One region of the Bacillus sp. KH172YL63 genome, then DNA from elsewhere that is predicted to be linked to it. Evidence: riboswitches for the same ligand, from Rfam matches in the RefSeq annotation. Region 1 holds a riboswitch; each other region holds the start of a gene.
The links. A riboswitch is a leader RNA that binds a small molecule or an ion and turns the genes downstream of it on or off. The one in region 1 is predicted to bind cyclic di-GMP.
Positions count from the first base shown of each region.

Region 2: it holds a riboswitch for cyclic di-GMP, as region 1 does, so the genes downstream of both, KH172YL63_RS03730 (methyl-accepting chemotaxis protein) here and KH172YL63_RS20500 (anti-repressor SinI family protein) in region 1, are expected to answer to the same signal.
Region 3: it holds a riboswitch for cyclic di-GMP, as region 1 does, so the genes downstream of both, KH172YL63_RS19830 (histidine kinase N-terminal domain-containing protein) here and KH172YL63_RS20500 (anti-repressor SinI family protein) in region 1, are expected to answer to the same signal.
Region 4: it holds a riboswitch for cyclic di-GMP, as region 1 does, so the genes downstream of both, KH172YL63_RS19235 (hypothetical protein) here and KH172YL63_RS20500 (anti-repressor SinI family protein) in region 1, are expected to answer to the same signal.

Region 1 covers NZ_AP022842.1:4,041,266-4,049,012, reverse strand. The annotation lists gene spoIIID (sporulation transcriptional regulator SpoIIID) at 194-454, shown strand; gene KH172YL63_RS20530 (rod shape-determining protein) at 873-1,883, shown strand; gene KH172YL63_RS20525 (flagellar hook-basal body protein) at 1,939-2,778, shown strand; gene KH172YL63_RS20520 (flagellar hook-basal body protein) at 2,838-3,680, shown strand; gene KH172YL63_RS20515 (DNA-directed RNA polymerase subunit beta) at 3,696-3,974, shown strand; gene fabZ (3-hydroxyacyl-ACP dehydratase FabZ) at 4,303-4,734, shown strand; gene KH172YL63_RS20505 (hypothetical protein) at 4,919-5,182, shown strand; gene KH172YL63_RS21895 (TFIIB-type zinc finger domain-containing protein) at 5,366-5,560, shown strand; cyclic di-GMP riboswitch class I at 5,731-5,865, shown strand; gene KH172YL63_RS20500 (anti-repressor SinI family protein) at 5,902-6,036, shown strand; gene KH172YL63_RS20495 (helix-turn-helix domain-containing protein) at 6,079-6,381, opposite strand; gene KH172YL63_RS20490 (YwpF-like family protein) at 6,502-6,942, opposite strand; gene KH172YL63_RS20485 (single-stranded DNA-binding protein) at 7,214-7,591, shown strand; gene KH172YL63_RS20480 (hypothetical protein) at 7,618-7,747, shown strand, end outside.
Region 2 covers NZ_AP022842.1:746,928-754,674, forward strand. The annotation lists gene KH172YL63_RS03720 (hypothetical protein) at 18-311, shown strand; gene KH172YL63_RS03725 (hypothetical protein) at 358-789, shown strand; gene KH172YL63_RS03730 (methyl-accepting chemotaxis protein) at 876-2,561, opposite strand; cyclic di-GMP riboswitch class II at 2,622-2,705, opposite strand; gene KH172YL63_RS03735 (hypothetical protein) at 2,876-3,148, shown strand; gene KH172YL63_RS03740 (PadR family transcriptional regulator) at 3,284-3,622, shown strand; gene KH172YL63_RS03745 (DUF1048 domain-containing protein) at 3,624-3,965, shown strand; gene KH172YL63_RS03750 (phosphotransferase) at 4,326-5,117, shown strand; gene KH172YL63_RS03755 (iron chaperone) at 5,159-5,533, opposite strand; gene KH172YL63_RS03760 (PTS ascorbate transporter subunit IIC) at 5,812-7,179, opposite strand; gene KH172YL63_RS03765 (PTS sugar transporter subunit IIB) at 7,207-7,473, opposite strand; gene KH172YL63_RS03770 (BglG family transcription antiterminator) at 7,492-7,747, opposite strand, start outside.
Region 3 covers NZ_AP022842.1:3,903,250-3,910,996, reverse strand. The annotation lists gene KH172YL63_RS19840 (hypothetical protein) at 1-106, shown strand, start outside; gene KH172YL63_RS19835 (putative bifunctional diguanylate cyclase/phosphodiesterase) at 119-2,518, shown strand; cyclic di-GMP riboswitch class I at 2,933-3,019, shown strand; gene KH172YL63_RS19830 (histidine kinase N-terminal domain-containing protein) at 3,403-4,527, shown strand; gene KH172YL63_RS19825 (putative bifunctional diguanylate cyclase/phosphodiesterase) at 4,778-7,183, opposite strand; gene KH172YL63_RS19820 (RNA polymerase sigma factor) at 7,363-7,747, shown strand, end outside.
Region 4 covers NZ_AP022842.1:3,757,843-3,765,589, forward strand. The annotation lists gene KH172YL63_RS19225 (redoxin domain-containing protein) at 1-355, opposite strand, end outside; gene KH172YL63_RS19230 (hypothetical protein) at 348-965, opposite strand; gene KH172YL63_RS19235 (hypothetical protein) at 1,094-1,333, opposite strand; cyclic di-GMP riboswitch class I at 1,454-1,546, opposite strand; partial or broken gene ltrA (group II intron reverse transcriptase/maturase) at 1,709-2,970, opposite strand; gene KH172YL63_RS19245 (murein hydrolase activator EnvC family protein) at 3,562-4,899, opposite strand; gene ftsX (permease-like cell division protein FtsX) at 4,939-5,823, opposite strand; gene ftsE (cell division ATP-binding protein FtsE) at 5,813-6,499, opposite strand; gene cccB (cytochrome c551) at 7,055-7,366, opposite strand; gene KH172YL63_RS19265 (YitT family protein) at 7,439-7,747, opposite strand, start outside.

The sequences.
Region 1 (7,747 bases):
AGAGAGTGTTTGAGGTGAGGAATCGTCACTATACCATTGGTCGAGAGCTGAATATTTGATTATATGCGCTAATATCGGGAAGCTTGAAGCTTTCTGTCCCTTGCACGTGTGCAGGAGGTTTATACTATTTCATTGATGCGAAAGCGAGTCTCATTTCACACTTCTCACATCCAATTTAGGGAGGTCGAGTGGTGTGCACGATTACATCAAAGAGAGAACAATCAAGATTGGAAAGTATATCGTGGAGACGAAAAAAACCGTTCGTGTGATCGCGAAGGAGTTTGGCGTGTCCAAAAGTACTGTCCATAAAGACTTAACAGAACGACTGCCAGAAATTAATCCAGATCTCGCAAATGAAGTCAAAACGATACTTGATTACCATAAATCAATCCGGCATCTACGAGGTGGCGAAGCCACAAAGCAAAAGTACAAAAAAGAAGAGCTCCACAGTTAGCCGAAATACGCCAAGCCCCAGAAAGATGGGTGACGCTTGGTGTGTTTTTTGTTTTGTGGTTTTGCCTGTTGAATTTTGGGGTTGTGTTGCCTGACAAATAAAGGGGAGTGTTTGTCAGTTGAATTAGCGCTGAATTTTAACTGACAACATAACGGTAAAATTCAACAGACAAAAAATTGATTGATTTCAACAGGTAAACCCGATCTTAACCCCAGTCCACCACCCCCTACATATTCCCAAAAATATAACAAAATTGATACATTTTTTTGACAAATACCATCTCGCTTCGACAAATTTATGGTAAAATAATTAATTAGGTGAAAGTTTTGGCTTAACGTTTTAACGTAATGACAAACAAGTGAAACTATAGATGAAAATGTAATGATGACTTTGTATAAGAAGAAGGGAGAAACACAAGATGTTCGCGAAAGATATTGGGATTGACCTTGGTACGGCTAATGTTTTAATTCATGTTAAAGGAAAAGGGATTGTCTTGAATGAGCCATCGGTTGTGGCGCTTGACAAGAACACCGGCAAGGTATTGGCGGTTGGGGAGGAAGCCCGCCGCATGGTCGGACGTACTCCTGGAAATATTGTGGCTACACGCCCATTAAAAGATGGAGTAATTGCAGATTTCGATGTGACAGAGGCGATGTTGAAGCATTTCATTAATAAATTGAATGTAAAAGGCTTCCTTTCTAAGCCAAGAATCCTGATCTGCTGCCCGACGAATATTACAAGTGTAGAGCAAAAGGCAATCAGGGAAGCAGCTGAAAAGAGCGGCGGTAAGAAGATTTACCTGGAAGAAGAGCCTAAAGTGGCGGCAATCGGTGCCGGCATGGACATCTTCAACCCGACTGGAAACATGGTCGTGGACATCGGTGGCGGAACGACGGACGTAGCGGTTCTGTCCATGGGTGACATCGTGACGAGTCAATCGATCAAGATGGCCGGCGATAAGTTTGATCACGAAATCCTGAATTATATTAAAAAAGAGTACAAGCTTCTGATCGGTGAGCGTACAGCCGAGGATATCAAGGTGAATATCGGAACTGTGTTCTCTGAGACGCTTGAAGAGGACCGGAAAGAAATGAGCATCCGTGGACGTGACATGGTGTCAGGTCTTCCACGCACCATCACAGTGACGTCGAAAGAAATCGAAGGGGCCCTTCGTGAATCAGTTGGCGTAATCGTTCAGGCTGCGAAGAACGTACTTGAAAAGACGCCGCCGGAATTATCAGCTGATATCATCGACCGCGGAGTGATTTTAACAGGCGGTGGAGCCCTTCTGCACGGAATGGACACACTACTAGCAGAAGAGCTGAAAGTACCGGTACTGATTGCAGAAAACCCAATGGATTGCGTAGCGATCGGTACAGGGTTGATGCTTGAGAACATCGACAAAATTTCAAGAAGAAGAATCGGATAAGCATCCCGTCACTCTTTCCATGTGAAAACAGCAAGAAAATGATGAGGTGAAAGAAATGTTTCGCGGATTTTATTCAGTAGCATCAGGCATGCTTTCTCAACAGAGAAAGACCGAAATGTTAACGAACAATATGTCCAATGCCAATACTCCAGGGTATAAGGCGGATCAGGCGTCCATGAGGGCGTTCCCTGAGATGCTTCTTGACCGAATGGACCAGACATCCCTCCCGACAGAAAAGACGCTCAACCTTCCTTTTAACAACAAGGTGGGCGCACTTAATACTGGGGTCTATATGCAGGAGACGATCCCTTCTTTCATGCAGGGAGACTTACAGGAAACGGGGAGAACCCTTGATCTTGCCCTGATAGATCTGTCTATGCCGACCAATGAAGAAACAGGGACGAGCGGATCTGTTTTCCTGACCGTAGAAGGTGGGGACGGACTTAAACGGTATACCCGGAACGGCAATCTGACTGTGAACGGCAACGGATTTCTGACGACGAACAGCGGTTACTATGTTTTGGATGAGAATGGTGAAAGGATCCAGCTGGACAGTGATTCCTTCACTGTTGGGGAAAAGGGTCAGATCACGGTCGGAGAGAACGTCGTGGCGACATTGGGTATCGGGTTTTCGGACAACCCTCATCGCCTTGTTAAGCAGGGGGACGGACTATTTGTCACGGAAGGGAATGTTCCTCTTCCAAATGCGAATGAAGAAGGCGATGTCTCGTTTGCCACGAGACAGGGATTCCTGGAACGGTCCAACGTTGATGCTTCCCGGACGATGACTGACATGCTTTCTGCTTACAGGGCGTTTGAAGCGAATCAAAAGGTCCTGCAGGCGTATGACCGCAGTATGGAAAAAGCGGCCAACGAAATCGGCAGGGTCAACTGATAGTAAAGATTGTAAATGAATTTCGCCACTGAATACCTTATAATAGGGGAGAACATGTCATGAATCGAACGATGATTACAGCAACCAACACACTAAGCCAATTACAAAAACAGATGGACATGATCGGTCACAACCTGTCGAACGCTGATACAAATGGCTACAAGCGACGGGATGCAACATTCACTGATCTCCTCGTGCAGCAGGTGAAAAACCAGCGTGTGGACAAGTTTGAAGCAGGCAGGCTCACTCCCCTTGGCGTAAGGGAAGGAAATGGTGCCAAGCTTTCTCAATCTCAACTGATTTTGAATCAGGGCTCGCTGAAAGCAACCGGACGCCAGCTTGATTTTGCCATCACGAATGACAGGCAGTTCTTTAAAGTGCTTGCTCAGGATGATAAAACGAGTGCTGTTCGCTTTACACGTGACGGAGCATTCTATGCCAATCCAACCGGGAATGGTGAAGCGATGCTCCTCAACGCAAGCGGCTTGCCGATCCTGGATGAAAATGATAACTTCATCACTTTCCCTGAAGACTCATCTTCATTCTCATTAGGAGAAGGTGGTGTGCTGACGGTAACGGGATCAGGTGGAGGAGAGCAACAATTCAATCTGGGCATCATCACTGTTGAAAAACCACAATTCCTTGAGCAGTTCGGAGGTAATCTGTTAGGGTTTGCAGACAACCTGGATGCACTCGGCGTAACGGAGGATGAAGTGGTGACCAACGTCATCGGGGGAGCCCGGTCTGACATTTCAATGGTGCAGAGCTCACTTGAAGGCTCGAATGTAGATATTAGCAAAGAAATGACCGACATGCTGAACGTGCAACGATCATATCAATTTCAAGCCCGCTCGATCACACTTGCTGATCAAATGATGGGGCTTGTAAACGGGATACGCTAAAAGGAGTTAAACGCTATGAGTGAAAAAGAGCTGCTACAAGAAGGAAAAGCGACAAGAGAATCAGTGAAAGCAGAAAAAAAGGCGAAGCAGAATAACGAGTCCAAACCATCTCGCTGGGTGCGTGTCCGCATGCTTCCGATCTGGCTCCGGATCCTTCTGTTCATCCTTCTTCTTGCAGGAAGCCTCGCACTGGGTGCCGTCACAGGCTTCGCAGTCATCGGCAACGGCCAGGCAGCCGACGTCTTCAAAGCAGAAACCTGGCAGCACATCTTTGACATCGTAACTAAGAAATAAATTGTATTGAGAGGGACGGACCTCCAAATATTCAGCTTTTTTCGCTGGGATTCCTGGTAGTATGGGGTTTCTGGTGGGAGGGGGATGGATTTGGAGGTCCGTCCTTCTTTTTGTTGTGGCGGAGTTGTGGCGGAGAGTTTGGGGACGGACCTGGGATTTACTGCTGTTGAGTAGGAGAGAAGCTTGATAAACAAGGGTTTTTTATGAATAAGGGTGCGGTTTTCGAGGTCCGTCCCCAAAGAACCCCACCAGGTCTTTCTCCGGTTGCTATTCCAACGTCTGTTTTTGTACAATAAGGTGTACATACATATTGGTAGGAGGAATTTTGATGCTTGATATTAATGAGATTAAAGAGATCATTCCCCATCGTTATCCGTTTTTGTTGGTGGACCGGATTTTAGAGGTGGAGGAAGGCAAGAAGGCAGTTGGGATCAAGAATGTGACTGCGAATGAGGAGTTCTTTAATGGTCACTTCCCTGATTACCCGGTGATGCCTGGCGTACTGATCGTGGAAGCGCTGGCGCAGGTTGGGGCTGTTGCGATGCTGAAGGTGGAAGACAATCGTGGACGTCTGGCATTCTTTACAGGCATCGATAAATGCCGATTCAAGCGTCAGGTGAAGCCTGGGGATCAGCTGAGGCTTGAGGTGGAAATGATCCGCTTTAAAGGGCCGATCGGTAAAGGAAAAGGTGTCGCGACAGTTGACGGCGAAGTCGCTTGCGAGCTTGAAATGATGTTTGCCCTTGGAGATAAACAGTAGACCGTATAACGGGATTGGCGTGTTTCAATACATGCCAATCCTTTTTTTTATACCTCCCCTCAAGTGAAACCAATTCTTTCCCTGTGAAAATTCTTCCTCACCGTGCAACTAAAATCATTTTATGGGAAAGCTAACAAAAGACCAACGCAACGGTCTTATTCCACTTGAGAAAGGAGTCACCATCATGAGCAAAAAATTATTATCGATTCTCGGCGGATCAGTGTTTGCCGCAATGCTTTTAGTAGGATGTAATGCCGACCAGGAGCCTCCTCCGGAAGATGAAGCACCAATGGAAGAGGATGGGGACATGAACGAAGAGAATTATCCAGAGTCTGAGGACAAAAACGTGGAAGGCGATAAAGATGCCACGAAGGATAATAATACGCCTGAAGAAGATATCATAGAAGATGATATTGATGTGCAGGATGAGGATCATAAAGACGAATAGTAAATGAAGGGGGTGACTTAAGGTCGCCTCTTTTTTTAATGAATTTTCAGAAAACTATTCCAAATTTATATTACATAGGGTAAAGTTAAAGTAAGAGTTCGCAATAATGAACAATCCCGTTACATACAAGAAAACCATCTCAGATAAATTGATCATTCCATATATCAAAAATGAGGTGAGGAAATGTATAAAAAAATATGTACCCGTTGTTCCAGATCTTCCTTCAGCAGCTCTGAATCAGGGGAATGGGTATGCCCTTCCTGCGGAAATCAACTAACGGCTTCTCCATTGTATCGCTCGACCTTAAAACCTCAAAATCTGTATCCTCTCAGAAAAAAGCTGGAAGCCTACCAAAAGCAGCAGAAAAGATATCTATAATCTTCGACAAGTTCTTCAATTGTTTTCGTGAATTTCTATTCATAAAAGTGGATGATTTCAGATTTTTGTCAATTAATGTAATAAAACACATCAAATTGATGAAGGATATTTCTTAAAATCTATCAGTGAGAATGGTATTATGGTGGTAAGAAATAGGGTAATGATCAAGTATCAGCTAAAGGCAAACCCATTGAAAGGTGGGGACGCAAAATCACAGGTCTACCGTATTAATAGTAATTAACCAGAGTCTCGCCACATTCACCCATGACCAGGAATATTAATACTATGACGGCTGGGTTGCCTGGAATACATTGATTGTATTTTAGGAGGTAATCACATTGGTGAATAGAGATGTGGATCTTGAATGGGTGGAGTTGATTAAAGAAGCGATAGAGGCGGGCATCAGTAAAGAGCAAATCAGGGAATATTTGCAAAATCATCCCTGTGATTCCGGCATCGAGCATAAAGTGTTATAAGATAAAGAAAGACTTGCGACGATTCGCAAGTCTTTCTTTATTTCACTTATTGGCTTCGATGAATTCACGGAACTGCTGCTTTGTGATACCAGAGTCCATGGCTTCCTCAGCAATTTTTAACCAGTCTCCATCTATGTTTTGATTTTCCGGTTCATCATATAATAGGGCGTCTACGCCAATCCCGAGAGCCGCGGATACTTTCTCTAAAAACTGAATCGACGGGTTTTTTTGGAGATTCCGTTCAATAGAGCTGATATATGATTTGGCAATGCCTGCTTTTTCAGAAAGCTCATTCATAGACATTTTCTTTTGGTTACGATACTTCTTTACTCTCTCTCCAATCAAATGAGCACACCTGCCTCAAAGGTTCTTTATAGAGGTTATTTCCCTGATAAATGAAGAAAATAACCTGATTATCCTCATTATATCAAACCCCATTCATCTGCTCTAGAAGAATTTTACATACTATAACCTAGGTTTTGCCGATGCGGGAATCCTTGGTTTGGAGATCATTTTCTCCCGGAACTCGCGAATCAATTCGTCCCCTGCATACCCCTTTTGTACAAGGTCGTCGAGAAGGATTTCGGCATATTCGTTCCGCTGTTTCTTCAATTTTCCTTCAAACATGATGCTGATATGGTCATCCATTTCCTTGATGCAACGGATCGACGTCATGAAAGCGGCAGGATCATTGGCTTTATGGGAGATGACGACTTGGATTTCCAAGTCCTCTTTACTTTGCTCTGCCTTTTGAAAGAACCGGATGTGTTCATTTGATAAATATGTTTCGACAAGCCACGTACCCTGTCGATCTTCCTTGTTGATGATCAGACCGTCCACAATGTCAAAGTCATGAAGTTCATCATTTTCCACGACCTGCAGTGAAATCACTTTAAAGGTTTTCATGAACGAACAACTCCCATTTAAAGGTTTTTATCAAATTATATCACAGCCATAAATGTTTCCCTAACACATTGAGCGATGAAAAAAAATCGTCGAAACATGCAATTTTGTGTTTTGAGGCCAATTTTTGATGAAAAGTGGTGAAATTCACCTAGGCGAATTTGGCAAATTCAACGCATTTTTGCCTCGAATTTCGGAAATTCATGATTTTACAATAAATGGGGGTGAGAGGTATGATGAGAGCAACTTTAGAGAAAGGAGGGAACACAACACATTGATCAATCAAGTGACCCTGGTGGGGAGGCTGACCAAAGACCCGGAAGCAAGAAAAACGACGGAAGGAAAATCTGTACTCAGTGTAACGGTCGCCGTTAACAGGCCTTACAAGAATCAAAAAGGCCAGGTGGATACGGACTTTGTCCTCTGTACGATTTGGGACCGTGCCGCTGAAAATACGGAAAGGTACTGCCGGAAAGGTTCCATCGTCGGTGTAACCGGGCGCATCCAAACCCGTTATTATGACAATGACCAAGGAAAGCGAACGTATATAACCGAAGTCATCGCTGAAAATGTCCGGTTCCTCGACAACAAGCCTGCATCAACCTCAGCACCGGAAACGACGAAGAAAGAGCCGATCGAATTACCGTTCTAATATTGTTTCATAAAGGAGAGAGACCCGTGGCGAAACTGCAAGACCTTGAAGAACGAATTGACCGGATGGAGAGATTGACAGAAGATCTCATCAAAAAAGTCGCTAGATTGAACGTCGAAAATTTCTACTTATCCCAGCGCGTGACTGCCCTTGAAC
Region 2 (7,747 bases), 960 kb from region 1:
GGAAGGGAGATTTCCGTTTGAAGAGAAGAATAAAAATAGTGCTGCTTATCTTCATACCACTTTTCGTAGGGGGAATGGCGTTCCTGACCAATCCATCCCCAACAGAATATCATCAATACATGAAACAATCAGCAGGGGAAGACAAGCCGACAGAGTTTCAAGTTGAGCATGTGAACTTTTATATGTTTTCCGCCTACACCCCGATTGCATATGGAGAGTACGGCATCACTCATATTGGGGTATTCGGCCGGTTCTTTCCAATCTCTGATGGGCAGTTTGATTATCCGGTTTGGCTGGAGCCCTTTCATTAGCATTCCGTTTTATACATCCTGAATCGCGGGAAAAGGAGGTGAGAAAGTGAAGTTAAACATGATTGTTCTTATGTTATCTTTAGTATTTTTACTGTCGGCATGTAATGGAAGCGATGACCCTGAAGGTTCACCTTCCCCGGAGGAAGCGTTAAAGAAGATTGGAAATGAAGAAAGAAACATGACTGTGTACGGAACATATAAAGTGAATGATGATCTCGTGCTGTTTGTTTTCAGAGGGGCAATGAATGAAAAGGACATCTGGATTGCTGATGTTCACCGGGAAGATGGGCGATGGACTGCACAAGGCATTGTCCAAATGAATGGACCGATTGAAGGGAATGGTGATAGGCAAACCGTCATTGTTAATGAAGAAGACGGGTATGAAGCAGGGTATATCACCAGTGCTGCATCTGACACGGAAGATTTGAAAATGATTGATATTGATGGGGTTGGGGATTGGAAGATTTGGTTTAAATAGAACCTAAAAATGAGGGGGGAGATTCTGATGAATATTAATAAGAAAAAACATGACAGGATCATCAAACCCCGTCATGTTTTTTAGTGTTAATATTTGAATCGATTTACAATGACCTGTAATTCTTCAGCTAAGTGAGAAAGAGAGGAAGCTGCGTTTGATATTTCCTCCATGGCACCCAATTGTTCCTGGGAGGCTCCGGCCATTTCTTCGGTGCTTGCTGATGTTTCCTTTGCACCGGTCGCTAGATTGACAATCGTATGCTGAATGACTTCGGCACTTGCCGTCAATTGCTGAGAGGCGGCAGCCACTTCCTGGATTTGGGTTGTGACTTGTTCCACAATGTTCAAGATTTCACTGAATTGAGTGGATGTTACATCCGCAAGATTTATTCCGGATACTACATTTTCCTGTACAGTGTTGATATTGGTTTCTGTGCCTTTTGATTCTTCTTGGATTGACGAGACCAACACTTTTATATGACCAGCTGACTTATTGGTTTCATCTGCAAGTTTGCGGACTTCTTCTGCCACAACGGCAAAGCCTTTTCCGTGCTCACCGGCACGCGCCGCTTCAATGGCTGCGTTCAGCGCCAATAGATTGGTTTGTTCTGATATGTCGGTGATGAGAGTGGAAATATTACTGATCTCTGTTGTACTTGTTACGAGTGCCTGTAATCCTGTGCCTGCTTCCTGGACAGAACGATGGATGATGCTCATCTGATCAGACATATTATTCATGGATGCTGAACCGATTTCAGCCTTTTCACCCAAGAAAGATGACTTTTCTGCGATGCTGCTTGTATTCACTGCGACACTTGAAAGGCTTTCTAAAATTTCAGTGATGGATTCAGAACTCTTCTCTGTCATGCTTTGCTGATTTGAGTTCGTCACTGCGATTTCTCCCATCGCAAGTGACATCTGTTCTGTTGTAGATTTAGATTGCTCTGCGGTAGCCGATAATTGCTCTGATGATGCTGCAACCTGCTCCGAAGAACTGCTGATTTGCTTAATGATCTTCGCAAGGGAGTGGAGGAAAGCGTTGAACGAAAGAGCGAGCTGTCCGAATTCATTTTTACTTTTTACCACGATTTCTTTTGTTAAATCCCCTTCTCCTTGAGCAATTTCTTCAAGCTGTTTGTTTAAGCTTTTAAGCGGAAGAAGAATTGAACGTAACAGGAGGATGCTTAACCAGATTCCAAGAGTGACGGATAGGATGGTGACAGCACCAATAATCCATTCACTCACTACACCGTACTGATGGATTTCATCCTTTAAACGGTTCACGTCATTATCTAAAAGGTCTACCAGTTCATTGACGGAAGGATCTAAAACATCCTTTCTTACTGACCTTTCTTCCCCGAAGTGAAGGGACTGGGCCTGGTCTGGGCTCGAGGCGGCCAGTGATATAACCTCCTGGTTCAAAGCCATATACTTGGTCACATTCTCTTTAATATCTTCTACATTTTTACTGTAGCTTTGTGTATGGATGATGGATTTGATTTCATCAAGGTCGGAGAAAATGTTCTCTGCTTTCTCATTGATTGACTCAATGAATTTCGGATCTCCTGTGATAAGAAATCCCCGCTCGTCATTGGATATGCCGGCAAGCTTAAATTGAATATCCTTAATATCATTTTCAAAAGCCATTTTATCTTTTAACACTTCGTTTTTATTAATCGTCGTTGTAATGATAAAAATCGATGCCACTCCAATTAAAAGTAGCGCACTGACTAAAATAGAGATAATGCTTAATAATTTTGTCCTGATCTTCAACTGTCATCTTCCTTTCTCCTGTGGGATTGGTGGAACGAAAAAAGGCCAATTAAACAATACAGTTCAATCAGCCGGTTGCGCTACTTGCTCCGGATTATCCAAGCGCCCATTTACAGATAATCGTTCATCGCATCCAATTATTCTATTTCAATAAATTTATCGACAAAATTAGACAAAGTTTGATGCTTTTTATAAAATATTTATGACTAAAGTATGAACAGGCCATTTCTTGTTCATAAGACCACTTATAATGGAGAAAATAGCATACTGTTAGGAGATTTTTTAAATATTTCTTAAGGGGAAATGATTTCTGGATGAATGATCAGCAATTGGAACTGTCTAATATACTTGAAGAATGTCAGGGGGAAATACGTTCGAGACTATACTTGGAATTACCGGCCGAAGAGTTGGCCAAAATGGTGACAGACAAAGTAACCGGTCTTCAGCTCAATCACATCCTGCAGGATATGTCCATCATTAAAAGGAGAGGCGGGGAGCCCTGCCATTATGTCATCCGTCTGCTTTTGCCGTTCATTGAACGTGAACATGGAGAACTTAATTTATTTAAAAAAAGAAAACGCACTTGAAGAATCCTGTTGCTTTATGGAACAGGATTTTTTTATCAAAAAGATCCCTTCTTGACTAAGTACTTTGTTATACTATATACTGGTAGTGAGTGATACTAAGTACGATGATATCAATGAGCTCACGGGGGTGAACAATTGGAGAATAATACAGAATTACTCAAAGGGGTTCTCGAGGGGTGTGTGCTTGAAATCATCAGCCGGGGAGAAACGTATGGCTATGAAATCACCCAGCAGCTGAGAGAGCTGGGTTTTACCGATGTGGTGGAAGGCACAGTTTACACCATCACAATGCGCCTAGAGAAAAACAATCTGGTTGAAATCGAAAAGAAGCGATCGACAGTCGGACCGCCGAGGAAGTTTTACACACTGAACGAAGCTGGCAGGGAGAAGCTCCAGTCCTTTTGGAGAAAGTGGGATTTCCTCACAAGCAAAATGAATGAAATCAAAACGATGGAAATGAAAAGGAGAGATTAAGATGAAGTTTATTGAAAAAGTAATCGGAAGTTTTGCTGATAAGCGGGAATGGAGGGAAATGGAGGCCCGTTCGAAGAATCTTCCGAGTGAGTATCTTCACGCTTACAACGCGATCCAAAAGTATATGTGGACTGCTGGCGGCCCTGTTGACTGGAAAGAAACCAGCCGTATCTTTAACGGCATTCTTGATTTGTTCGAAGAAGGTGCGGCCGAAGGAAAGAAAGTGACTGACCTGACGGGAAAGGATGTTGCGGCTTTTTGTGATGAGCTTGTGAAGGACTCCGAAACATGGAAGGATCAGTATCGTAAGAAGTTGAATTCTACGATTGATCGGGGGGAGTAGAGCAGGAGCATTTCACACTGGCAGAAATTTTTTTTGCATCAGTAGTAAGTGATACTTATTAGTTAAATTTTTCCTTTATCTGGTTTATCTTATTTGCTATGATGTAAACAGAGATGAACGAAAGGGGAATCTATAGGGTACATGTGGAACTTGTCATGATTGGGTAACTGGATAAAGGCAGTTGCGTTCCTTTTTGGAGGAGGCGTTTATTTGTCTATCTAAAATCATTCAAGGGATACATGATGTGGCCAATGATCTCCCCATTGCCAGGCAGTTACCTCTGTGTAGCTGTTTTTATTTTTGGGAAAACAATCATCTCGATTGACGGATCATCATGTCCCTATTTTAGGGGGATTTTATATGAAAAACGAAATGGAAGAAAAGTTGTCAGGGGGAAATGTTTCAAGCGTCTATCGTTTGAGAGACACCGTTCGACGTGCAGTAAAACCTGAGAGTGGGAATATCCATCAGCTCCTGAAGCACTTGGAGAGGAAAGGATACAATCATGCGCCGAAATTTCTTGGAATTGATGAACGGGGCAGAGAAATATTATCCTTTATTGAGGGAGAGGGTGGTAACTATCCTTTGAAGGAATATATGTGGTCCGATGAGTCTTTAAGAGAAATTGCGAAAATGATGCGCCTTTACCACGATGCCGTCAGTGATTTCCCGGTGCCTGATGATTGGCAGCCGATGGACAACACGCCTGACCCGGTGGAAGTGATCTGCCATAATGACTTTGCCGTTTACAATATTATTTACCAAAATGAGAAACCGGCGGGGATCATTGATTTCGACGTTGCCGCACCTGGACCGAGGCTGTGGGATATCGCCTATACCCTTTACACGTGCATTCCGTTAAGCAGGCATTATCATAACGAAGCAGGCGAGGCCGTTCACTATGATGAAGGGAAAGATGCTGCAGGGAAAAAGCAAAGGATAGAAGTGTTCTTTGAAGCGTATGGGATGGAAGGAATCGAAAATGGTTTCGTAGAGATGGTCATTCGTCGGCTGGAAGGATTATGCCACTACATGAAACGAAAAGCAGCCGAAGGGGACAGTGCCTTTCAAAAGATGATCGAGGAAGGACATTACGATCATTATCAAAAAGATATAGCATTCATACGTCAAAACGGGAACGACTGGCGATAAAAGGAGAGGCGTGATCATCTACGATCACGCCTTTTCCTTATTCACGATTTTCTCCAAAATGTCTCACAATCTGCTTTTTCCGCGATGTTGAACTCAATCATCTTTTCGAGCAATGAGTAATCAACAGCTCGATCCCACGGGATACGCATCAACATTTTCGTATGATCATATCCACTCTTCACGATTTCATCGGAAAAATGAACGATGCCTTCCTTCTCAGGAGACACGGCCAAATGCTTCTTAGATATGCTAAATGCAATGATAAACGTGCCGTGATCGGTGAACATAGGCTGATTCCAAGCGATCTTCGGCACGAGGTTTGGGTATTTGTCTGCTACCCAGGTTAATACTTCTTTAGTGCGGGCTTGTTGGTGGGGATCTGGGATGTTGGATAGGTATTCGGTGAAGGCTTTCATGTTTGTTCCTCCTGGTTTAATTTATCCTTATTCAAGAAAACTGCTCACTCACAATATTATAGAATTTACAATTTTAACTATATAGTGTATAACTCAGGGAGTCAAAGACCCTTGTGGTATCGAATTTAAACAGTATAGTCAGATAATAAATTGTTCAAATAGAGAAATGGGAAACCATATGGAGACCGGTGATAGGTGAAGTATGCACCCGGTATTTATTACTCGTATAACAAAAGAACACCCGTAACCTGAAGAGAGGAAACGAGTGTTTTGAATACTTATGCTGCTTCTGTCTGTTTTTTGTTTTGGCTTGTCTTTGATTTAAAGCCTATGATAAACAATGCTGCTAAAATGAAGATAACAGCTGAGAATACTACAATATTTGAGCCAACAATATTTACTAAATTACCAAGAGCAATTCCTACTATACCAAAGTCTGCGTCTCCAAACGTCGTTCCTTGGAATCCAAGTGAGCCTAATACAGGTAGTAATAGGGCTGGAAGGAAACTGATCATCACGCCATTTGCCATAGAGCCTAAGACAGCACCTCTTCGTCCACCTGTTGCGTTGCCAAAGACACCGGCTGCTGCTCCTGTAAAGAAGTGAGGTACAAGTCCTGGTACGATTACTTTCAACCCTAATAAAGGGAGAAAAATCATACTCACCAGACCGGCAATAAAGCTGAATAAGAAACCGATGATGACTGCGTTTCCTGCAAAAGGGAAGATGGCCGGGCAATCAAGTGCGGGTTTAGCATTTGGGACGATTTTGTCAGCGATTCCTTTGAACGCTGGAACAATCTCTCCAAGTAGCATACGCACTCCTGCTAAGATGATATAAACACCTGCTGCAAATGTAATACCCTGCATAAATGCGAAGACAAGGAAATTCTGACCACCGCTCAATTCTCCCTCAACGAAGGAAGGTCCTGCTGCACCTGCCACGATGAAGAATAGGATGACCATTGTTAGCGAGACAGAAACGGATGTATCTCTTAGAAAACCGAGTGATTTCGGAACTTTGATTTCTTCTGTAGATTTTGACCCCTTTCCAACCACTTTACCGACAAGTGCGGAAGCCAAATAACCAATTGAGCCGAAATGACCTACAGCAAAATCATCAGAACCGGTGACTTTCTTTGTGAATGGCTGTAGCATCGCAGGAGATAATACCATGAGTGACCCTAGGATAATCGAACCGAGAATGATCAGCGGTATTCCGGAAAAACCTCCTGTGGTTAAGATAACAGCGATCAAGCAGGCCATGAACATGGTATGATGGCCGGTTAGGAATATATATTTAAAAGGACTGAAGCGGGCTATGAGAATGTTAACAATCATACCGAACAGCATGATCATCGCGGTTTCTGTTCCAAAGCTTTCCTGGGCAAGGGCCACAATGGCCTCATTGTTAGGTATAACACCGTCTACTTCAAAAGCTTTATTGAACATGCTGCTGAATTGACCTAGGGATTGAACGAGTACACCTGCCCCTGCTCCCAAAATCACAAAGCCCATGACCGTTTTAAGAGTTCCGGCAACGACATCCCCGGAATTCTTCCGTTGGACAAGTAGTCCGATCAAGGCGAATAGGCCGACAAGTATCGCAGGTGTACCTAAAATATCCTTCATTATAATATCAACCATGTATACTCCTCCTTTGTTTATCTAGGATTACATATTTTGTTCCAATGCTATACGGAGTTCGTTCTTGTCCATTAAATTTTTCAACTTCACCACATTTTTTCGTCCATCTTCCAGGCTTTCTACAATATCTTCTGAACCAATAAATAGATCTGCTTGTTCAGTCTTAGCTGTAGTTAAATCTGTGTGTGACACATCCGCTTCTTTCCCCATATCTTTAAGTGCCGCTTTTACATTCATTTCTACAATCATGCTGCTTCCTAAGCCGTTTCCGCATACTACTAATACTTTTTTCATTATTTTTCCTCCTCGAAATTATACTTCAACTGTTTGATTGATTAATTTGACTATAGTCTGAGCGTCGCTTGCTGAAACTAATCTTTCTACATTACCTTCACTGGATAACAATTCTGTTAGTTGTGCCAATGCTTTAAGGTGGGTTTGATTATCGATTGCCGCAAGAACAATGATTAGCTGTGCCCGGTGTTTCTCCTTTTTTGAGAAGTATACTGGCTCTTTAAGCCTCAAGAAGCTCATGCTAAGTTGTTCGACTCCAGTTTCTGGTCGTGCA
Region 3 (7,747 bases), 140 kb from region 1:
AGATTTGCCGATCGTGTGCGAACCGATATATCAACCAGTCAGGTCTGTCAGCATCACCGCCCACGGCAACAGTGGAAATAATGCCTGTGCAATTGTCACCAAATAAGGGGGGAACATCATGTTTTTTCTTTTTTCACTATTAGTCGCCCTTATTCCATTCAGTATTGGGATCACTGTATTATTCATGTTCAAGAAAAGTAAGCTTTCCAAAGTCTTATTTCTTTTCTTATTATTGGCCTCACTGTGGCAGATGGATGTCGCTATTTTGTTCGCGCATGGGATACTATCCATAGATTTGATTGATTTTCTATTCAGGCTTTTCCGGATTGGGTCGATTCTGCTGTCTCCTACGCTGTTTTATGTGGCGTATACGATTTATCATGAACAATTCCAAAGTTCCGGGAGAAGCAGATGGCGCTACATTATGAATAAAACCAGTGTCCTTTCATTTTATATATGGGGATTGATCGTCTATTTTGTAGGCTGGAGTGAATACGGGATTGACCGGCTCGTCCTTGTCAATCCAGAAGGAAGCTACGGATATTATTATCCCCTGTACGGTGATTTATCGTGGGTTTTCCATGCGAATTTATGCTTATTCCCAGTAAGTATGATTTTATCATTCATGATATCTGTTCATATTCATAATGTAGTGTTGCGCTCCTTTTTATTCCACTTCATCTTATCTACCGCAATTGGCTACGGGATTGGTCTATTCAATATGTTTCCGGAAACGGGGCTGATGCCAAGTGCCATATCCGTCCTTGTATTTGCCGTTTCCATCTTAATCCTCTCGAACCGTATGCATGTGGGTATAGTAAGGGATATGAATAGACGGCTGGATCAACAGCGCCAATTCCTGAAGACGGTGATTGACCTGAATCCATCGTACATTTATGCAAAGGATCAAGAAGGACGCTATTCATTAGTGAATCGGTCTTATGCGGAGCTTTGCGGTTTACCGAAAGAAGACATCATAGGGAAAACAGACCTTGAGATCCATGGTGATCCAGAAAACGTGATGGACACGCCCCGTGATGACAAAATGATTTTAGAAAATGGAAAAGGGATTGAAATACCTGAAGAAAGGTTTCAGGATTATGAAGGTAACGTCCGCTGGCTTCAAACGACAAAAATCCCGATGCCCCATGAGGATTCCACCATTTTACTCGGCGTGTCGACTGACATCACTGAAAGAAAACGATATGAGGATGAGTTGATTCATCAAGCGAATCATGATGTGCTGACAGGATTACCGAACCGGAGGCTGTTTAATGAAGATGTAAATGAGATATTGAAGGTGCATCCACATAAGAGGAGTGCCGCCATCATGCTCATCGATTTGGATCGTTTCAAATATATTAATGACACTCTCGGACATGATGTAGGTGATCTTCTGTTAATAGAAGTATCCAGGCGGTTAGAAAGATTCCTGGAATCCCAATCATTCTCCAAATCAAAGGTGTACAGGCAGGGCGGGGATGAATTCACGTTACTGTTCCCGGATTGTTCAAGGGAGAAGGCAGTCGAGACTGCTCAATTACTCCTTGATCAGTTCACTGGAGAGTTTCTCATTAATGGGCAGGAATTTTATATCACCCCGAGCATTGGGATCAGCATGTACCCTGATGACGGGGAAGATGCCACAACCTTGATGAAAAACGCCGATGCGGCCATGTATTATGTGAAAGACAGGGAAAAGAACGACTTTCAACTTTTCACAAACGAAATGAATCAACAGACCTTCAGGAAAATGATGATTGAGAAAGAATTACGGACCGCTCTTGAAAGAGATGAATTTTATCTGGTCTACCAGCCGATAGCAGATGTGATGACCGAAATGATTTGCGGGATGGAAGCACTGATCCGCTGGGAAAATCAATCATTGGGTCACGTTTCCCCTGCAGAATTCATCCCGATCGCTGAAGAAACAGGCCTGATTATCCCGATTGGAGAATGGGTGCTGAATACTGCGCTTGCTCAATCAAAAAGTTGGAAAAGTGAAGGGTACCGTGCGCTGAAGCTTGGTGTGAATCTCTCGATGAGGCAGCTTCTGGACAAGGAGCTTATCGTGAAACTGGAGGACAGTATCCGGACACATGGAGTGAACCCAGAGATGATTGACCTGGAAGTGACGGAAAGCATTGCCATGTGTGATCAGGAATTGATCATCTCAAAGCTTGAACGATTAAAGCAACTGGGAGTCAGTTTATCAATGGACGACTATGGGACAGGCTATTCTTCCCTGAGTTATTTAAAGAAATATCCCCTTGATACGCTAAAAATCGACCGTTCTTTCATAAATGGCATCATGGCGAACGAAGATCATCAAGCGATAGTGAAAAGTACGATTTCAATGGCGAAGCATCTTCATTTACACGTAACAGCAGAAGGAGTAGAGAGCCAGGAAGAGTTTGGTTTCCTGAAAAGGAATCACTGTGATAAAGCTCAAGGGTATGCCATTGGTCGCCCGGTGTCCCCGGAGGAATTTGAGGGAACCTACTTGAAGCCTAATTGAAGGAGAGAATAGCCCTTCTTGAGATTACGATCATAAACGTATGCATAATAAGGTAAACAGCCTGTGATGACTTGGATAACATCATCGGCTGTTTATTTTTATTTGGGAACACGACAGGAATGTCGTAAGGTGTTCTTTATTGAGAAAATTGTCGACAATTATATACCTGTATATGATAGATTATTCTGATAATTATTATATAATGTAAATATAAGTAATGAATATGGGTATAATGATTCATTGGGAGGGAGGTTTCTTAATGCCGTTATATTATATGAAGGAAATATGGACACCCCTAAAGTTTATAGGAATAAAGATTTTCAAATGTGAAGATAATACTGTATTTATGAAAGTTTTTCAAAATCCCAGAAAACGAATCTTTTAAAACATGTATTTGAAATACTACTAATGTGCGTACGATAAAGGCAAACCTATTGAAAAATAGGGACGCAAAGCTATAGGGGCTTTCAATGTGCCAGACGATGCCAGCCAGTTACCGTGTACGCATTTGTTATATATTTTCTATATACTAAAGCTTCACTTCTTCCATACTTCATCTTTCAGACGACCTCCCGTTTATGAATGGTCTAAAGAGATAAATCTCTCTTACCATTTTAAAAAACCCCCCCTCACTCGTTCCTGGTTAAATAAAAACTGTCTTTTTATAATATAAATATTCCCTGTTCTCGTTGAATCTTCTAAGAGTGAAATGGAGGTTTTAATTTTTAGGCTTAAGTCAGTGGTCGAGTATTCAATTTTATAGTAGGAAGTTATGAAAAGAAAAGTACAGGTATAATATGGAAATAACCGTCCGCACATATTTTCTGTTATGATGGAATCAACGACGATTAAAAACATAGACGGAATGAAGGGACGACCATTCGATGACTAGTGCTTCCATCAAGCTCATTAAATACCTGGATGATCACTCAGATGAGTTTTTACAAAACTGGCGCAAGAATATCGTGATTTCAGATCAAGATGTGTATAAAGAAGAAGTGTTAAATAATGGAATGAACATGTTTCACTTAGTTAAGCGTGCGATAGAGGAACCACTTAGTGAGGAGGAAATTACTTTACTTGCTCATAAGACAGCTCTAGAACGGGTGAAAGCCAACGTTAACATAAGTGAGTTTGTATATAACGTAAATATAGGGAAGAGCATTATCATTAATTGGGTTAATCATTCAGGGATCGAACTTAGGGATTTACAGCCTATCATTGAAGAGATTAATACATTATTTGACCGCTTCTCTTATTTAGCCGTTCGTAAATATACGGAAATAAAGGAACAACAACTCCAAGAAAAAGAACATTATATAGATCAAACCCATAAAGAGCGCCTGACAATCCTTGGTCAGATGAGTTCAAGCTTCGTTCACGAATTCAGGAATCCACTGACGTCAATTATTGGCTTTACAAAGCTTTTGCAAAATGATTATCCTAACCTACCCTATCTTGATATTATGCAACATGAGCTGGAGCAATTGAATTACCGGATTTCACAATTCCTTCATGTATCAAGGAAGGACTTGATAGAAAGTGTTCAAGAAGAAATCTTTCTTTCTGATCTTTTGGAAGAGACGATTGAATTCTTATATCCAAGTCTTCTAGATGGAGATGTTTTAATTGATTTTAAGTGCGAAACAAATATCAGATTAATGGGGAATGGTGATGAGTTAAGGCAAGTCTTCCTAAATCTGATCATGAATTCGATTGATGCTCTTCAAGAAATAGATGGACCGAGGTATATCAAGGTAACATGTGATGTGAGGGAAGGAAAGACCAATTTGGAAATTTCGAATAATGGACCACGAATTAAGGTAGAAAGTATGGAAGCTATTTTTGAACCTTTCTTTACTACAAAGGATCTTGGTACAGGCATTGGTCTTTATATTTGTAAAAAATTGATTGAAAAGCATAGTGGGGATATTCAATGCAAATCGAATGATGAAAACACAACTTTTATCATTCGGATTCCTGTAAAGTCCAATTTGGTTGTTGAGTAGAGAAGCCTCCACTTTGATAAGCGATTAAAGAAAACTATGGTAGAAAATTGAAGGGGAAGTTTGCCTGATTATGAGTTGAAAAGAATAAACTTTATCAAATTTCAAATTTCAAAGGGCATTCCATACAACATTAAATAATTTATCTAAAGAAAAGAGTTTCATCTAGTTATAAAGACATTTGTTTTCCTGTTGGAGGATACATTTTAAAAACACCGTCTGGGCTTTGTCCAGACGGTGTTTTAAAATGTCCTCAATTACAATTACTCACTCCAATACTCTTATTGATATAATCAGTCACCCCATCAGCAGGCAACGGCCGGCTAAAGTAATAACCCTGTCCATATTCGCATTCAAGATTCTTGAGCCAGTTCAATTGTGTCTCTGTTTCTACCCCTTCTGCCACGATCGCTAGTTTCAGATGTTTAGCCATGGCATGAATCGCAGAGACAATCGCTTTATTGGATTCATTTTCATCGAGATCCATGATGAAGCTGCGATCGATCTTCAACGTCTGAATTGAGAATTTCTGCAGATAGCTTAACGAACTGTATTCGATTCCGAAGTCGTCGATCGCGATTGAAACTCCGATTTCCCGAAGTGCGTTCATTTTCGCCATTGCCTCTTCCACATGGTGCATGGCGGTACTTTCCGTCAGCTCCAACTCTATGAAAGATGGGGGGATGTCATGCGTAAACAATAATTCCCTCACCATCTCTACGAACGTCGCATCGTGGAACTGCCGTGATGACACATTGATTGAAATCTTAAATTCATGTCCACCCTTTTCCCACACTTTAAATTGTTCACAGGCTCTGTTTAAAATCCAACGGCCGAGGGGGATGATCAGTCCTGTTTCTTCAGCCAGGGGGATGAAATCGTCTGGTGAAATCAACCCTTTGACAGGGTGATTCCATCTGATTAAAGCCTCCACCCCGACAACCCGATTTGTCTGCAATGAGAACTGAGGCTGATAGTAAAGCTCAAACTCATCATTAATCAGTGCTTTTCGCAGGTTTTCCTCGAGTTCGATTGGATTGATCCCTTTCTCTTCAAGCTGGTCGGAAAAGAGAAGCTGATACGCTCCTGCGCTTTTTTTCGTTGTGTACATGGCGATATCTGCTTTTTTCAGTAACGTGGAAAGATCTTTCCCATCATGAGGGTATAGGGAAATCCCGATGGATGTCGAGGTCATAATGTCATGACCGCCGATCGTAAAGGGAGTTTGCAGACTCTTATGGATCGCCTTCACCACTTTATGAATCTCACTCCGTCCTTGAATGGAAGGAAGCAGTACAATAAATTCATCCCCGCTCATCCGTGCAATGAGTCCTTTTTCTCCTAATGCGTCTTTGCATCTCTTTCCGAATTTGGAAATCAGTTCGTCTCCATATCCATGGCCCAATGTATCATTGACAATCTTAAAGCGGTTAAGGTCCAGAAGGAGGATCGCCATCTGATCATGGCCCTCTTTGACTTTTGTTTCAAATGCTTCATTGAAATACCGCCTGTTCGGCAATCCGGTCAATTCATCATGATAGGCGAGGAACTGGATTTTCTTTTTATCCTTTGTAGCTTCTGTAATATCTGTGGCGAGAACGTGAGCGCCAGTCACTTCCCCGTCAAGATGAATTGGGACGACGATGACCTGAATATAAAGAATATGCCCCTCCCGGTGGGGGAAGTCCAGTTCAAATGTCATGGCTTCTCCCCGCAAAGAACGAAGGAAGGCAGTTTTAATTTGACCAAGATTTTTTTCCATCATATATGTAAGGAATTCTTTCCCGATGATTTTCTCTAATGGGTAACCAGTCATAGTCGCGGCCCGTTCATTTGCTTCAACAATGATGCCTTCTCGATTATAAGTGAAGATGGCTGACAGATTATTTTCGTATAGCGATTTATATTCCTGTTCTTTTTGGTAGATTTGTTTCAGTTGTTTCTTATGTAAGGAATTCGCCAGATGGTCCGGAATGAACCAGAGTATCAGTAATATCGCCATTTCAATAATAAAAGGAATGAGATGATAATGTTCCAGGAGGGATAGTCCTTCCCCATATTTATCAGGCGAGAGAAGGGAATAGACTGTCAAATAGGCGATTCCTGAATAGCCAAATCCCATCACGATGCTCCAGGCGACATGTTTCTTCCCCATGGAAGAACTGATGTCCTGGTTATTCAGCTGTAATAACATCCGAAAAAGAGGAAAGGTCACTCCGAAGGTCATCAAGATCGTCAATGAAACATCCATCAGCTTGAGTGAGAAATATGGATACACCAACCCACCGTATGCTGCAAAGTTTCCGGCCAATAACATAAAGGAGAAAGTGAAACCTCCCCTTAAAAAGTTGACCTTGTCCATGTTCACGTCCTGAAAAAGTTGGAGAGATTGATAGATGGTGATGAAACAGACGATAAAAAAGACGGGAAGGAAATAAAGAAACCGCTGAATGAAAATCTCATAAGAAGCCGTCATGATGACGGATGCGTGAAGCAATGTATAAAAAACGGTATAAGTGAAGGAGGAAAGCAAAGCTTCATTTTTGCTTAAATTCTGCCCGATTTTATTAAAAGCCTGCCTAAGCGCCAAATAACTACAGGCGGCAGACAAAGCGATGCTGATGGTTAAGTTGATAAAGATCATAATGAAAGTGGTCATATATACCTACCTCTATTTACCTATTTATAACAGTATATCATTTATTTCGACAAATTTTTCAGTTTTTGTAGGATAGAATGAGTTTTGTTTAAAAATTATTTGTAAAAAAATTTAAAAAATGTAATAGATGTTACATCTGAATCGTCTAATTAGAAAAAGAAAAAAAGCGGGGGAATGGGATGTCCAACAATAGAGTGATTGCCGATTGGTTTCACCTTTACAGTGATTCGATTTATACGTTCTTAGTGTATCGAATGGGTACTGCCGATGTAGAGGATCTTGTACAGGAAGTGTTCATCCGGGCATTGAATTCTTATGGATCATTTGAGGGAAAGGCTAATCCCAAAACATGGCTGTATTCAATTGCAAGAAATCTTGCAGTTGATGAAATGAGGAAAAGAAGCAAAGCAAATCGATCGATTTCTTCATTTTTTGAAGCGGCTTCCATTGAGACGCCGGAATCATTGCTGATTTTAAATGAAGATAGCCGGGAAATGCTTACGGTCATACATGGGTTGAAAGCAAATTATCGGGATGTACTGCTTTTAAAAGGAATGAATGGAT
Region 4 (7,747 bases), 280 kb from region 1:
TGACGGCAAGGATTTCGACATTTTCCGATTCTGCCTTTTTTTCGTAGTATTTTTGCATATGTGGCATTTCTGCCTTGCAGGGCGGACACCACGTCGCCCAGAAGTTCAGGATCACCTTCTTACCCTGATAATCGGAGAGTCTCACACTTTCCCCGTCAAGGGTCTCAAGCGCCAATGCCGGTGCCTTGTCCCCTTTTGCAAGACCCTGCTCCGCATCCGAGAGATCCATCGATTCATTGGCTAATTGAGCGGCTTCTTCCTTTGCCTTTTTTTCCTGCTGATCTTGAAAGAAGTTCACCAGAAAGATCCCGATCAGAATCGCGACCACCGCCAATGCGAAATTCCGTTTATTCACTTTGTTTCCTCCTTACAAATAAAAGAAAGGTGAAGTATGCTGCTGCAACAAGGTAGGTCCAGTCGGCCGTCGTCAACTCAAAGGCACCGTTAATAGAATGAAAAAGGATCTGCAGTAGAGTAAAAACAATCAGTAGCTGTCCTGACCATACATTCCCTTTTGCCCCCCTTACTTTTCCCTTAACATATAAAAGCAACGCGCCATTGAAAACAAATTGAATTGATCCGATGAGGTATTCCTTCTCCAAAAGATGAAAAACAAGCTCAAAGAATAAGACTGTGATCAACCAGACAAGGATGGTCACCGAAATTTGATCGACCCGTTTTAAAAGGAGATAGCCGCCTGCAGCAAGCAACCCAGACCAATATCCAACTGTACCCCCATGGAAATAGATCAGGGTCAGCGGATGTTTGATGACGGTTTGAAAATCGACTATGATTACACTCAGCTTCCAAACGAGAATAAATAAGATGATCCCCGTGGAATACCAGTCGCTCGCCTTCCGATTCCAGAAGTGGAGTAACAGGAATGTCAGGAAAAAGGATGCCAGCATAGCGCCCCAGGAACTGGGGAAAGTAAAGGATCCTATCGTATACCAGTTTTCTGTCATGATGATTCCTCGATTCTTTCTATATACCCCATTATGTATGATTATCTGAAATTTCAAAGGATTAATCAAGCGGAGAGGCTTACCATACAAATAAAACCGAATGCTTGAGGGCATCCGGTTTAAAGCTTTTATGCAGCCTTGATTCCTTTCAAGATCAGCATGAAATATTTCACTGTATCTCCATTCCTGCGGCTGATGATTTCAATATCCGCCAGAATCCTTCTCAACTCGTCTACCCCCAGCCGCTCAATCAACAGGTCACTGATATCCTCTGCACTGCATTCCCCTATTTGGGTATACTTCAATGCGGTCCGGTTTCTTCTGCAAAAACTTCTTAATTTCCTTTTTATCTCTCGTGCTTCCAACATCATCATCCTTCATACAGATTCAAATCATACTATTTCGAATATCAAGACAAAAATAACCTACCTATAGGCAGGTTACATGATGCTAATAACATTCGAGTCAGTAGTCATCGCGTCCATTTTTTCGGTAACCCGGCGATCATTATCTTATTGGAACAGGATAGAAGACCCGTGGCTTTGCGTCCTAATCTTTCAATTAGTTTGCCTTTATCGAAATGTTGCATGAATATAATTGTCATTATACTAGAAAAAACAGGAGATGAAAACAGGTCAAAGCATTCCGGTGTTCCGGAAAAAACAGGGAATCGAGTAGGAGGGGATGATTAATCCCCGACCTCTCACACCACCGTACGTACCAATCGGTATACGGCGGTTCAATCAAGATGATTGACGAAGACTTTCATACCTATCGATAAGACTTAGGAGCCCTTGGCGATTCCAAAAGGAATTGCCAAGGGTTCTGTGTAGTATTGGACTTTGTGCGATCCTCCAATATCCCTTCCGGGTATTTCCCCATTCATACGCCTTCCATTTTGGAACGCCGAGCGCAATGAGGTTACGGACTTTAGTTTTCGGCAGTTTCCACTGCTTCCACAGACACATTCGCAATCTTCTTCTGATCCATGCATCCAGGTATTTTAGGAAGCTGTGTGTATCAGCCAGCTGAAAATAGCCGATCCATCCCATTAAATATTGGTTCAGCTTTCTGATTCGAACCTCCATCGACCATCCTGAAGATCTGGAAGTTAGAGAGCGGATTTTCTGTTTTAACCGTTTTATACTTTTGGAGGCCACTCTGACTTTTGGTTTGCGATTTGATGTAAAACTAAAGCCAAGGAACGTTCTTCTCCAAGGTCGGTCCACCGCAGATTTCTTTCGGTTTACCTTCAGTTTAAGTTTCTTCTCAAGAAACGTTGTCACTGAAGTCATCACCCGGTTACCGGCTTTTGGCGAACGGACAAAGATATTACAATCATCTGCGTACCGTATAAAGCGTAGCCCCGTTTCTCTAATTCCTGGTCCAGTTCATTCAAAATGATGTTAGAAAGCAATGGACTGAGAGGTCCGCCCTGTGGCGTACCTTCCTCACTTTTCACCTTTACACCTTCTATCATAATTCCTGCATTGAGGTAAGAACGAATCAGTTTCAGAAGTGCTTTGTCCTTTACTTTCTTCGCCAGAAGACCCATGAGCTTATCATGATTCACTCTGTCAAAGAATTTCTCTAAATCTATATCGATAACCCAGCGATATCCTTCCCGGATATACATCTTCGCTTTTCTAACGGCGTCATGGGCACTCCGATTTGGTCGGAACCCATAACTATGATCAGAGAAGGTCGGCTCGTATATCCCGGAGAGTATCTGGGCAATTGATTGTTGAATCATACGGTCTGTCACCGTTGGGATGCCTAACAACCGGACGCCGCCGTCTGGTTTCGGGATTTCGATTCGACGTACCGGGCCCGGCTTGTAGGTTCCCCCAAGGAGATTCTTGCGAATCGACTGCCATTCGCGCATGATATGCGATCGCAGGTTTTGTACGGGCATATCATCCACGCCATGGCTTCCCTTATTACGTTCTACACGTTTCAGTGCTTCAAGCATATTCGGTTTAGACAGAATCATATTCATCAACATCACTGATATTCCTTTCCTTCGTGTGTCACGTTTCCTCTTTCGATGGCCCTGCCTCACACTTCCACCAGCCCTCACGGAATTCACCGTTACCTCTAAATGGACAGCTCTTTTCAGATTGTCTGTGAGTCTCTCAGTTACCATGAGCCAGGTCGTGACACTCTCTTGATTGTTCAGTCCTTCCCGGCTTCCTCGAGAAAAGCCGGTACTATGACCTCGGCTGACTTCTGGCGGTTCAGCGGAGAATCGCTTCTCCGGTTACCAAGTGTTCAAGGCGTATCCGCCAGATCTCCCCGGGTAAGAGTGTAATCTTTCCCTCCATCTATCCGCCTCATTTACTTTCTGCACCTTCGACAGTTCGGACTTCATCTTGTATTGCAGACTCATCCAGTGCAACAAGCCTTATATGAGATTCGTGTTCCTCGGACCGGAGGTTTGCCGCCCGCTTCCTTCAGATTCCAGGTCACCCCGGACACCCTTGCGTTAAGCTAACCGCTACAACTGTCTTCACGGCTCGGGACTCTCACCCTATAGATCACACCCATGCCGGGCGCACAATAAAAAACCCCCGCTGTTCAAAGCGGGGGTTCGATGTTAGAAGTTGATGTATTGACGTGGGTTTACAGCGTTTGAATGGGATGCATTCCAAGGGCCTGCATGAAGCTCAAAGTGTAAATGCTGTCCGAATGAGTAGCCTGTATTCCCCATATAACCGATTTGATCACCTTTGTTCACTGCTTGTCCCTGTCCGACTAAAGAAGAAGACATGTGGGCATATACAGTGGTGAACATTTTACCATTGATAGAGTGAGTGATGTATACGACGTTTCCGTAGCTTGAACTGTACTGGCTTTTAATAACATAACCATCTGCCGCTGCAGAGATCGGCACACTGCCCCGTGCTGCGATATCCATCCCATAGTGGAAGCGTTGCTTGCCGTTCAGCGTATCCCAGCCGAAGTTGGTTGTAACCGTTCCTGAAGCTGGAGATGTCCATGCACCGGCGCTAACAGGTGCTGCTGGAGCTGACGCCGCTGGAGATGAAGATGAACCGCCTGTCGCCTGTTGCTGGGATGCCGCACGTTTTGCAGCTTCTGCTTCAGCCTGGCGCTTGCGTTCGATTTCCCGTTTACGGGCAAGCTCGGCTAGACGTGCCTGTTCAGCCTGGATTTCACCTTCAAGCTGGTGCTCCATTTTAGAAAGCTCTTCAGATTCTTTTTCAAGGTCTGCTTTTTCTACTTTCAGTGTAGCTTGTTGTGCTTCGAGCTGCTTGAACAGGTCAGCTTTTTTCGCTTTTTGACTGTCCAGGTCTTTTTTCAGTGACTCAAGATTCGCTTTGGAAGCTTGAAGGTCTGCAAGTTCTTTTTCAACTTCTGCTTGCTTCTTCTCTAATTCAGCTTGATCACGTTTCTGCTCGTCCATGATCTTTTTATCTGCACTGACGATTGTGTTCACTGCTGTTACACGGTTGATAAAATCTCCGAAGCTGTCCGCACCAAGAAGTACATCCAGGTAGTTTGCTGAGCCGCCTTTTTCCTGGATTGCACGTGCACGCTCTTTAAGAAGCTCATTGCGCTCTGCGATTTTCTTCTTCAGAACTTCGATCTCTTCTTTAAGTTTGTTGATTTTTTCAGTCGTCTCATCGATTTCTTTTGTTTTTTCAGTGATTTTAGTTTCAGTATCTTTTAGTTTGGTACTGATCTCCGCAATCTGTGCCTGAATATCTTTTTGTTTAGTGATATTTTGATTAATCTCTGCTTTCTTCTCATCAATCTTGCCGTTGATTTCTTCTTTCTTAGAAGAGATGTTGTCCTGCTGTTTCTTCAAGTCCTCTACAGAGGAGTTAGCGTTAGCAGTTGTAGCTAACGTTGGTAGACTTCCGATTGTTAATGCTGCTGCGATTGTTAATGATACAAAATACTTCTTGTTCAAGCGGCATGCTCCTTTCAGCTTCTATCAACCTATCAAATTTTACACTTTTAAGAACTTACGTACGGACATAAAGCTTCCCCAAGCCCCGATCAAGCAACCCATTAATAGAATCAATCCGTTTACTTGATAGATAAAAGGGGTAAAATCTAATATCTGAATAAAATGGTTTTGTAGTTTTGGTTTAATAAATTCATAAGCATAGTAGTAACCTGTTGTGACAAGAGCGATCGGGATAATAGAACCTAAAATTCCGAGCCATAATCCTTCTAATATGAATGGCCAGCGTACAAACCAGTTGGTTGCACCTACGAGTTTCATTATCTCGATTTCCCTTCTTCTCGCGACAATGGTGATTTTGATTGTATTCGAGATGAGGAACATAGCGGTAAACAATAGACCGATGATCAACACAAGTCCAACGTTTCGACTCATTTCCAGCACATTGAATAATTTTTCAATCTTCGCTTCACCGTACAAGGCTTCATTGACACCTTCATACTGATTAATTTCCCGAGCTATTTTACCAGTTTCCCGGGGATTTTCCGCTTTCACGATGAACACATCGTATAACGGGTTATCCTGTTCAAATAGTCTGAAGTCATCTCCAAGATCCTTCACAAGATTTTGAAGTTCTTGCTCTTTGGAAGAATATTCAACCGATTCGACCCCGCTTATGGAGTGAATCTTCTTATCAATTGCATCGATTTGAGACTTTTCCGTACCGATTTCAAGCAATACCCGCACTTCAACGTCTCTTTCAATGTCTGTTGCAACTTTATTCATGTTTAACATCAGGACAATAAACACACCGACAAGCAACAATGTTACGGTGACGGCACTGACGGATGCGAATGTCATCCAGCCGTTTCGTCCGATGCTTTTAAGACTCTCTCTCAGGTGGCGGCTATATGTTCTAGCTTTCATAACCGTAATCACCTCGCTGTTCGTCCCGGACAATCCGGCCATTCTCGATGGCGATTACCCGATGCTTGATTGTATTGACGATTTCCCGGTTATGGGTGGCCATGATGACCGTCGTTCCCCGGTTGCTGATATCTTCGAGAATGTTCATGATATCCCAGGACGTTTCAGGGTCAAGATTCCCTGTAGGCTCATCAGCGATCACAAGCTTCGGCGTGTTCACGATGGAACGTGCGATCGATACCCGCTGCTGTTCTCCGCCTGACAATTCATTTGGAAGCATTCTTGCTTTGTGCTTCAATCCTACAAGATCAAGCACTTCCATGACCCTCTTCTTGATTTGCTTAGGCTGTTCTTCTATCACTTCAAGTGCAAAGGCGATATTTTCATAGATTGTAAGCGATGGTAACAGCTTGAAATCCTGAAATACAACCCCAACGTTTCTTCTTAAATATGGAACCCTGCTGTTTCGTATTTTTGCCAGATTAATACCGTTCACGATAATATCACCTTTTGAAGGGCGTTCTTCACGGTACATCATTTTAATGAATGTAGATTTCCCGGCACCACTTGGACCGACAACATACACAAACTCGCCTTGCTTAATGTGGACGTTCAAACCATTAGCAGCCATGACACCATTGCTGTACTGCTTATAGACGTCTTTCATTTCTATCATATTAAAATCACCTAATTTGTATTATGTAGTAACCCTCTTGGCTGTTATCGACATATGAGCTCGGTACGCAACCAAAGTCGTCTTCATCACTTTTAGACAAAAAATGGTGAAAAAACTCGAATCACGCTTCCGAAAATAATTATAACATCACTTTCTCCGATTTTAAGGAAAAAAATTATTACATTTTTGTTTCAGTAATCAAAAAAATGTGAATTTTTTACCTGTTTTCCTGTCGATTCTACCTATTATTTGAGCTTTTTTTAGGTTATTCGACCTATTACCAGGTAATAAAGGTAAGTCATTAGGTCTCTCTTATTTTCTCTTGTAAAACCTTTGCCCATGCTATTCTGATTAAGTTACTAGGTTATAATTCTTACGTGGTGATGGGAGGATAAATACTGGGGGACGTTTTGTAATATAGACTTAAAGAAGGGTGAAAAGTGGCTGTGGATATTGAGTTTTTTTATATTTGTCGACATTCCCTATTCATGAAGGTTTTCCGGATACAAAAAAAAGAAGAAGATCTGTTACAGACCCTCTTCCCGTGTTTCACGCTTATTTTTTATTCGATAACCATTCAGCCACGGCTTCCGCTTCTTCCCCTTTGATGAGTCCAGGAGGCATCTGTCCTTTTCCGTTTTGAATGGTTTCAAGAATCTGATCTTTGCTCAGTTCGGCACCGATATTTTTCAGGGCCGGCCCCATACCACCTTCAAGGTTTCCACCGTGGCAGCTGGTGCATTTATTGGTGACGATTTTTTCAGGGTCCACTCCGCCAGAGCTTGTTTCTGTACTGTCACCGTCTCCACCGCAGGCTGCCAGTACCAATGAAGCGCCAAAAAGAACACCAAGCAGCTTTTTCTTCATTTTTATTTCCCCCTTTTCAAGCATTTTAGAGTTGCGGATTTCCCACTCCTCTCCTACATAATTATACCAAGTTTACACCCGTTTGAAACCTTCACCAAGGACCTCGGATGCGTCCATTGTGACGACAAACGCAGAAGGATCAATGGTTTTGACCAGTTGTTTCAGTTTTGTGAATTCTGTTTGATCCACAACGCACATCAGGATCGGACGCTCGTCATCCGTATATCCCCCGTATGCGGATAATTTGGTCACGCCACGGTCGATCTTACTCAAGATCCCTTCACGTACCTCTTCTTGTCGGTTTGTAATGATCAGTGCCATCTTCGATCTGCTGATCCCCACCTGCACCAAATCGATGGTCTTGCTCGTGACATACAAGCC